Salipiger abyssi: one gene and its partner. The protein of the gene in region 1 binds, or shares a complex with, the protein of each later gene. Links are inferred from orthologs where the notes say so. Each region holds a gene or a part of one and is shown in the gene's direction. Other genes may lie near its edges.

Region 1 (4,269 bases):
GAGCCCGACAACCCCGAAGACCCCGCGCAGCACATCACCTATGCCGAGCTCTACGACAAGGTGAACCGCATGGCCAACGTCCTGCTCTCCCAGGGCGTCATGCGCGGCGACCGCGTCGTCATCTACCTGCCGATGATCCCCGAGGCCGCCTATGCCATGCTGGCCTGCGCGCGCATCGGCGCCATCCATTCCATCGTCTTCGCCGGCTTCTCGCCCGACGCGCTGGCCAACCGCATCAACGATTGCGGCGCCAAGATCGTCATCACCGCCGACACCGCCCCGCGCGGCGGCCGCAAGACCGCGCTCAAGTCGAACACCGACGCCGCCCTGCTGCACTGCTCTGACAAGGTGCGCTGCCTCGTCGTCAAGCATACCGGCGACCAGACCTCCTGGATCCAGGGCCGCGATGTCGACCTCAACTACCTCATGGAGCACGCCGCCCCCGACTGCCCGCCGCGGCCGATGAACGCCGAAGACCCGCTGTTTATCCTTTACACCTCGGGCTCGACCGGCAAGCCCAAGGGGGTTGTGCACTCAAGTGGTGGATATTTGGTTTACGCCGCCATGACGATGGAGATCAGCTTCGATTACCACGAGGGCGACGTCTATTGGTGCACCGCCGATGTGGGCTGGGTGACCGGGCATTCCTATATTGTTTACGGGCCCTTGGCCAATGGCGCCACGACGCTGATGTTCGAGGGCGTGCCGACCTACCCCGATGCCAGCCGGTTCTGGCAGGTTTGTGAAAAACATAAAGTAAATCAGTTCTACACCGCGCCGACGGCCATTCGCGCGCTGATGGGCCAGGGTGACGATTTCGTAACCGGTTGCGATCTATCCTCGCTCAAGGTGCTGGGCACCGTGGGCGAACCGATCAATCCGGAGGCGTGGAACTGGTATAACGACAAGGTGGGTCAGGGCCGCTGCCCGATCGTCGACACCTGGTGGCAGACAGAGACCGGCGGCCACCTGATGACGCCGCTGCCGGGCGCGCATGCGACCAAGCCGGGCGCGGCGATGAAGCCGTTCTTCGGGGTCAAACCCGTGGTGCTGGAGCCGACAAGCGGCGAGATCATCGAGGACCGCCCGACCGAGGGCGTGCTGGCGATTGCCGACAGCTGGCCGGGGCAGATGCGCACGGTCTGGGGCGATCACGAGCGCTTCGAGCAGACCTATTTCCAGCAATACAAGGGCTATTACTTCTCCGGCGACGGCTGCCGGGTGGATGCGGATGGCGATTACTGGATCACCGGGCGGGTCGATGACGTGATCAACGTCTCGGGCCACCGCATGGGCACGGCAGAGGTCGAATCGGCGCTGGTGGCGCATGCCAAGGTGGCCGAGGCCGCGGTGGTGGGCTACCCGCACCCGGTCAAGGGCCAGGGCATCTACTGCTACATCACGCTGATGAACGAGGTGGAGCCGTCCGAGGAGCTCAAGAAGGAGCTGCGGACCTGGGTGCGCACCGAGATCGGCCCCATCGCCTCGCCGGATCTGATCCAGTGGGCGCCGGGCCTGCCGAAGACCCGCTCCGGCAAGATCATGCGCCGCATCCTGCGCAAGATCGCCGAAAACGATTTCGGCGCCCTCGGCGATACCTCAACACTCGCAGATCCCTCCGTCGTCGACGACCTCATCGAAAACCGCGCGAACAAGGGCTGAGCCCGGGCGCGTGAAAGAGCGCAACGGGCGGGCGTCGGATGGCCCCGCCCGTTTGCGTTTCCCGGGCGATGCAACAAGCCGTTAACCAAGAGACGGAAAACACGGAAGAATTTTACGAAACCGCTGCCCTGGCCCACTCTTTGTGTTAAGCTCGAATAGGTGGGGGCCTTGTATCTGATGGAGAGACTCCATGCAGTTCACGGGTGTACCCCCCGCGGTGGCACCTCTGGCCACCGGGCATCCTCTGGGCCTTCCCGCCGTGCCGGACGGGCCCGCGCGGGAAACCAAGGTCCAGCCTGTCTCGGAACAGGCCCGCACCGGCACCGATGCCGAAACCAGCGGGCAGCCGCCGGCGGATTTCTGGCGCGGCCTGACCGGGCTTCCCAACCCGGCCAAACATGTGGCGCCGCCCTCGATCATGCAGATCAAGATTTCCGCGATCCTCGAGGAACAGGCCGAACGGCTGACGCAAGACCTGCGCCCGCCGGAACCGGCACCGACCGGGTCCGGCGCCAGAGACGAAGCAAGCCCGCCGCCCGACGCGCCGACGCGCGCCGACAGCGCCGAGCGCTCGCCGGAGCCGGAGACCGAAACGAAGGCGCCCGACGAGCCGAGCACGCCCGCCGCGCCCTACGCGGACGCCGCCGCCGTCGCCGCGCCATAGGCCGGGCCACCCCGGCACCGGCCTATGATTCGAGACAACGCCCCCGGCACGCGCCCGGGGCGCCTTCACGCGTGGTCAAATGCGCCGAAGGGCCTCTATTTCCCGCTTTCCCTCGCTTTTCATGGGCCGACGCTTGGCCTATAAGCGCCAAATCAAGGGGCCAGGGCAAAAAGGCCCGGCAAATCACCGGCGAGGATTGCATGAGCAAAGACACCCACGAAGCCGACGTGGCCTTCATCAAGGCATTGGCGGAACTGCTCCGGGACAACGATCTGACGGAGCTTCAGGTCAAACGCGATTACGGCGAGGATGACAGCCTCAATGTGCGGGTCAGCCGCATGATGCCGCAGGCGGCGCCCGCCGTCACTCAGGTCGCAGCCCCTGCGCCCGCGGCAGCACCGGCAGCCGCCACCCCCGCCGCCGAGACCGCGCCCGAGGATCCCGCCGCCCATCCCGGCGCGGTGACCTCGCCCATGGTCGGCACCGTCTACATGCAGCCCGAACCCGGCGCGCCCTCCTTCATCTCGGTCGGTCAGCAGGTGCGCGAAGGCGACACGCTGGTGATCGTCGAGGCGATGAAGACCATGAACCACATCCCCGCCCCGCATGCGGGCACGGTCAAGCGCATCCTCGTCGAGGACGGCGCCCCCGTCGAATACGGCGCCCCTCTGGTCATCCTCGAGTAAGGGCCGCTCATGTTCGACAAGATTCTCATCGCCAACCGGGGCGAGATCGCGCTGCGCGTCATCCGCGCCTGCCGCGAGATGGGCATCGCCAGCGTCGCGGTGCATTCCACCGCCGATGCCGATGCCATGCATGTGCGCATGGCCGACGAGACCATCTGCATCGGCCCCGCCCCCTCGCCCGAAAGCTATCTGTCGCCGCTGGCCATCATCTCGGCCTGCGAGGTGACCGGCGCCCAGGCGATCCACCCGGGCTATGGCTTTCTTTCCGAAAACGCCCGCTTCGTGCAGATGGTCGAGGATCACGGCCTGACCTTCATCGGCCCCTCCGCCGAGCATATCCGCGTCATGGGCGACAAGATCACCGCCAAGGACACGATGAAGGCGCTCGGCGTGCCCTGCGTGCCCGGCTCCGAGGGCGGTGTGCCCGATGTCGAGGCCGCCAAGAAGATCGGCCGCGAATTCGGTTACCCGGTGATCATCAAGGCCACCGCTGGCGGTGGCGGGCGCGGCATGAAGGTCGCCAATTCCGAAGCGGAAATGGAGCGCGCCTTTCAGACCGCGCGGGCCGAGGGCAAGGCCGCCTTCGGCAATGACGAGGTCTATATCGAGAAATACCTGCAAAAGCCGCGTCATATCGAGATCCAGATCTTTGGCGACGGCAAGGGCAACGCGGTGCATCTGGGCGAGCGCGACTGTTCGCTGCAACGGCGCCACCAGAAGGTGTTCGAGGAGGCCCCCGGCCCCTGCATCACCCCCGAAGAGCGCAAGCGCATCGGTGAGACCTGCGCCAAGGCCGTGGCCGATCTGAAATACTCCGGCGCCGGCACCATCGAGTTCCTCTATGAGGACGGCGAGTTCTATTTCATCGAGATGAACACCCGGCTTCAGGTGGAACACCCGGTGACCGAGGCGATTTTCGGCGTCGATCTGGTGCGCGAGCAGATCCGCGTGGCGGAGGGCTATCCGCTCTCCTTCACCCAGGAGGATCTGACCATCGACGGCCACGCCATCGAGGTGCGGATCAACGCCGAGAAGCTGCCGAACTTCACCCCGTGCCCCGGCAAGATCACCCAGTATCACGCGCCGGGCGGCCTTGGCGTGCGGATGGATTCGGCGCTTTATCAGGGCTATGCGATCCCGCCCTATTACGACAGCCTGATCGGCAAGCTGATCGTCAAGGGCCGCGACCGGACGGAGGCGCTGTCGCGGCTCAACCGGGCGCTGGGAGAGCTGATCGTTGACGGTGTCGACACCACG
Region 2 (2,830 bases), 1.1 Mb from region 1 along the record:
TGTTGCTGGTGATGTTCGGCTTGCAGCAGGGGCTGCTCGCGCTGGCCGCCATGGCACTCCCGCGCGAAGGCTACTGGGCGCTGATCGAGCAGATGCGCGAGGGCGAAACCCCCGCCGGGCTGCTGGCGCTGCTGCTGAGCGTCGGCACCATGGGGGTGGGCGCCGTCGTCGCCACACATCTGGTACACCGTCGCGCGACGGTGAGCTTGATCGGCCCGCTGCCGCTGGCGCTGCGGCAGTTCCTGCGCAGCGGCATCGCGGTGGCACTGCTCTATATCGCCGTGGCGCTGCTGCCGCCCTGGCCGCTGGCGGGCGGGCTGATCCCGGCAATGCCACTGGGCCGGTGGCTGGCGCTGCTGCCGCTGACCCTCGTCGCGCTTCTGATCCAGACCGGCAGCGAAGAGCTGCTGTTTCGCGGCTATCTGCAATCGCAGCTCGCCGCGCGGCTGCCGCATCCGGGCGTCTGGCTGATCGCGCCCTCGGCGCTCTTTGCGCTGGGACACTGGGCGCCGGGCACCTATGGCGGCAATGCCGGGTTGGTGGCGCTCTGGGCCTTCGGCTTCGGCATCGCCGCCGCCGACCTCACCGCCCGGGCTGGCACGCTGGGGCCGGCCATCGCGCTGCATCTGGTCAATAATATCTCGGCCATCGCCCTGGTCTCGCCGCAGGGCGCCATGTCCGGGCTGGCGCTTTACCTGTTGCCCTTCGGCGCCGGCGACGAGGCGGCGGTGCTGGCGATCCTGCCGCTCGACCTGGCGGCGATCTTTCTCAGCTGGCTGACGGTACGGATCGCGCTGCGGGTCTGAGCCTGTGATTGCATTTCGCCGCAACCGCGCATAAGTCACGCGCAAACACGGAGCCGCGAAGGGCGCAAGCCATGAACTGGATCACCAACTACGTCCGCCCCCGGATCAACTCGATCTTCTCGCGCCGCGAGATGCCCGAGAATCTCTGGATGAAATGCGACAGCTGCGGGACGATGCTGTTCCACCGCGAGGTGACGGACAATCTCGGCGTCTGCACCAATTGCAACCATCACATGCCGATCACCCCGCGCGTGCGGTTCGAGTCGCTGTTCGACGGCGGCGTGTTCTCCGAGATCAAGGTGCCCGAGCCGCTGGCCGACCCGCTGCATTTCCGCGATCAGAAGAAATATCCCGACCGCATGCGCGCGGCGCAGAAATCCACCGGCGAGAAAGAGGCAATGCTCGTCGCCACCGGCGAGATCGGCCGTACCCCGGTGGTCTGCGCGGCGCAGGATTTCTCCTTCATGGGCGGCTCCATGGGGATGTATGTGGGCAACGCGATCATCAAGGCGGCGGAAGAGGCGAAAAAGCTCAAACGCCCGCTGATCCTGTTCTCCGCCGCCGGCGGCGCGCGCATGCAGGAAGGCATCCTGTCGCTGATGCAGATGCCGCGCACCACCGTCGCCGTGCAGATGCTGCGCGAGGCCGGCCTGCCCTATATCGTCGTGCTGACCCATCCGACCACCGGCGGGGTGACCGCCTCCTACGCGATGCTGGGCGACGTGCAGATCGCCGAGCCCAACGCGCTGATCTGCTTTGCCGGCCCGCGCGTCATCGAACAGACGATCCGTGAAAAGCTGCCCGAGGGCTTCCAGCGCGCCGAATACCTGCTCGAGCACGGCATGCTCGACCGGGTGACCGACCGCCGCAAGATGCGCGAAGAGCTTGTCACCATTGTCCGGATGCTGACCGGGATGCCCCCCGCCGTGGCGGGCGACCTGCCGGCGCCCGCCGAAGAGGCCTCTGCCCCGGAATGAGCGCGCAGGGCTCGGATGTCATCCTGCAACGGATGCTGTCGCTTCACCCCAAGATCATCGACCTGACGCTGGACCGCGTCTGGCGGCTGCTCGACGCGCTCGGCCATCCCGAGCGCGACCTGCCGCCGGTGATCCATGCGGCGGGCACCAATGGCAAGGGCTCGACGCTGGCGATGATCCGCGCCGGTTATGAGGGCGCGGGCAAGACCGTGCATGCCTATACCTCGCCGCATCTGGCGCGCTTTCACGAGCGCATCCGGCTGGCGGGCAGGCTGATCTCCGAAGAGGCGCTGACAGAGGTTCTCGATGAATGCTGGGAGGCCAATGGCGGCGACAGCATCACCTATTTCGAGATCACCACCTGCGCCGCCTTCCTCGCCTTTGCCCGGACCCCGGCGGATGTGACGCTGATGGAGACCGGGCTCGGCGGGCGGCTCGACGCCACCAATGTGTTCGAAAAACCGGCGCTGACGGTGATCACGCCGATCTCGCTCGATCACCAGCAATTCCTCGGCGAGACGCTGGCGGCCATCGCAGGCGAAAAGGCCGGGATCCTCAAGCACGGTGTGCCCTGCGTGGTCGGCCCGCAGCCCGAAGAGGTCATGGAGGTGATCGAGGCGCAGGCGGCAAAGCTCGGCGCGCCGCTCATCGCCCATGGCCAGCACTGGCATGTCTGGGAAGAGCGCGGGCGGCTGGTGTTTCAGGACGAGCACGGGCTGCTCGACCTGCCGCTGCCGACCCTGCCCGGCGCGCATCAGATCGAGAACGCCGGGGCCGCGCTGGCGGCGCTGCGTCATCTGGGGCTCGGCGAGGCCGCCTATGAGGCGGCTGTCACCCGCGCCGAATGGCCCGCCCGGATGCAGCGCCTGCGCGAGGGGCCGCTGGCGGCGGCGGCGCCCGGGGTCGAGCTCTGGCTCGATGGCGGCCACAACCCGGCGGCGGGCGAGGCGCTGGCGCGGCATCTGGCAACCCTTCCCGAGCGGCCCACGCATCTGATCTGCGGGATGCTCAACACCAAGGACATCAGCGGCTATCTGCGCCCGCTCG

What was found. The genes of interacting proteins can lie anywhere in the genome.
Region 2: the proteins of accB (region 1) and accD are in contact, whole or in part, in a solved structure (PDB 8UXZ), measured with the Escherichia coli proteins. The link is inferred for Salipiger abyssi from one-to-one orthologs.

The regions. Positions count from the first base shown.
Region 1 is NZ_CP015093.1:278,562-282,830, forward strand. What follows is about bases 1,326-4,269. They hold accB (acetyl-CoA carboxylase biotin carboxyl carrier protein), read left to right. Parts: upstream 1,326-2,526; coding sequence 2,527-3,012; downstream 3,013-4,269. Other genes in these bases: acs (acetate--CoA ligase), read left to right, coding at 1,326-1,662; Ga0080574_RS04950 (hypothetical protein), read left to right, coding at 1,853-2,326; accC (acetyl-CoA carboxylase biotin carboxylase subunit), read left to right, coding at 3,022-4,269. Also shown: more of acs, read left to right, coding at 1-1,325. UniProt on the Escherichia coli protein: This protein is a component of the acetyl coenzyme A carboxylase complex; first, biotin carboxylase catalyzes the carboxylation of the carrier protein and then the transcarboxylase transfers the carboxyl group to form malonyl-CoA.
Region 2 is NZ_CP015093.1:1,396,408-1,399,237, forward strand. It holds accD (acetyl-CoA carboxylase, carboxyltransferase subunit beta), read left to right. Parts: upstream 1-877; coding sequence 878-1,783; downstream 1,784-2,830. Other genes in the region: Ga0080574_RS10370 (CPBP family intramembrane glutamic endopeptidase), read left to right, coding at 1-806; Ga0080574_RS10380 (bifunctional folylpolyglutamate synthase/dihydrofolate synthase), read left to right, coding at 1,780-2,830.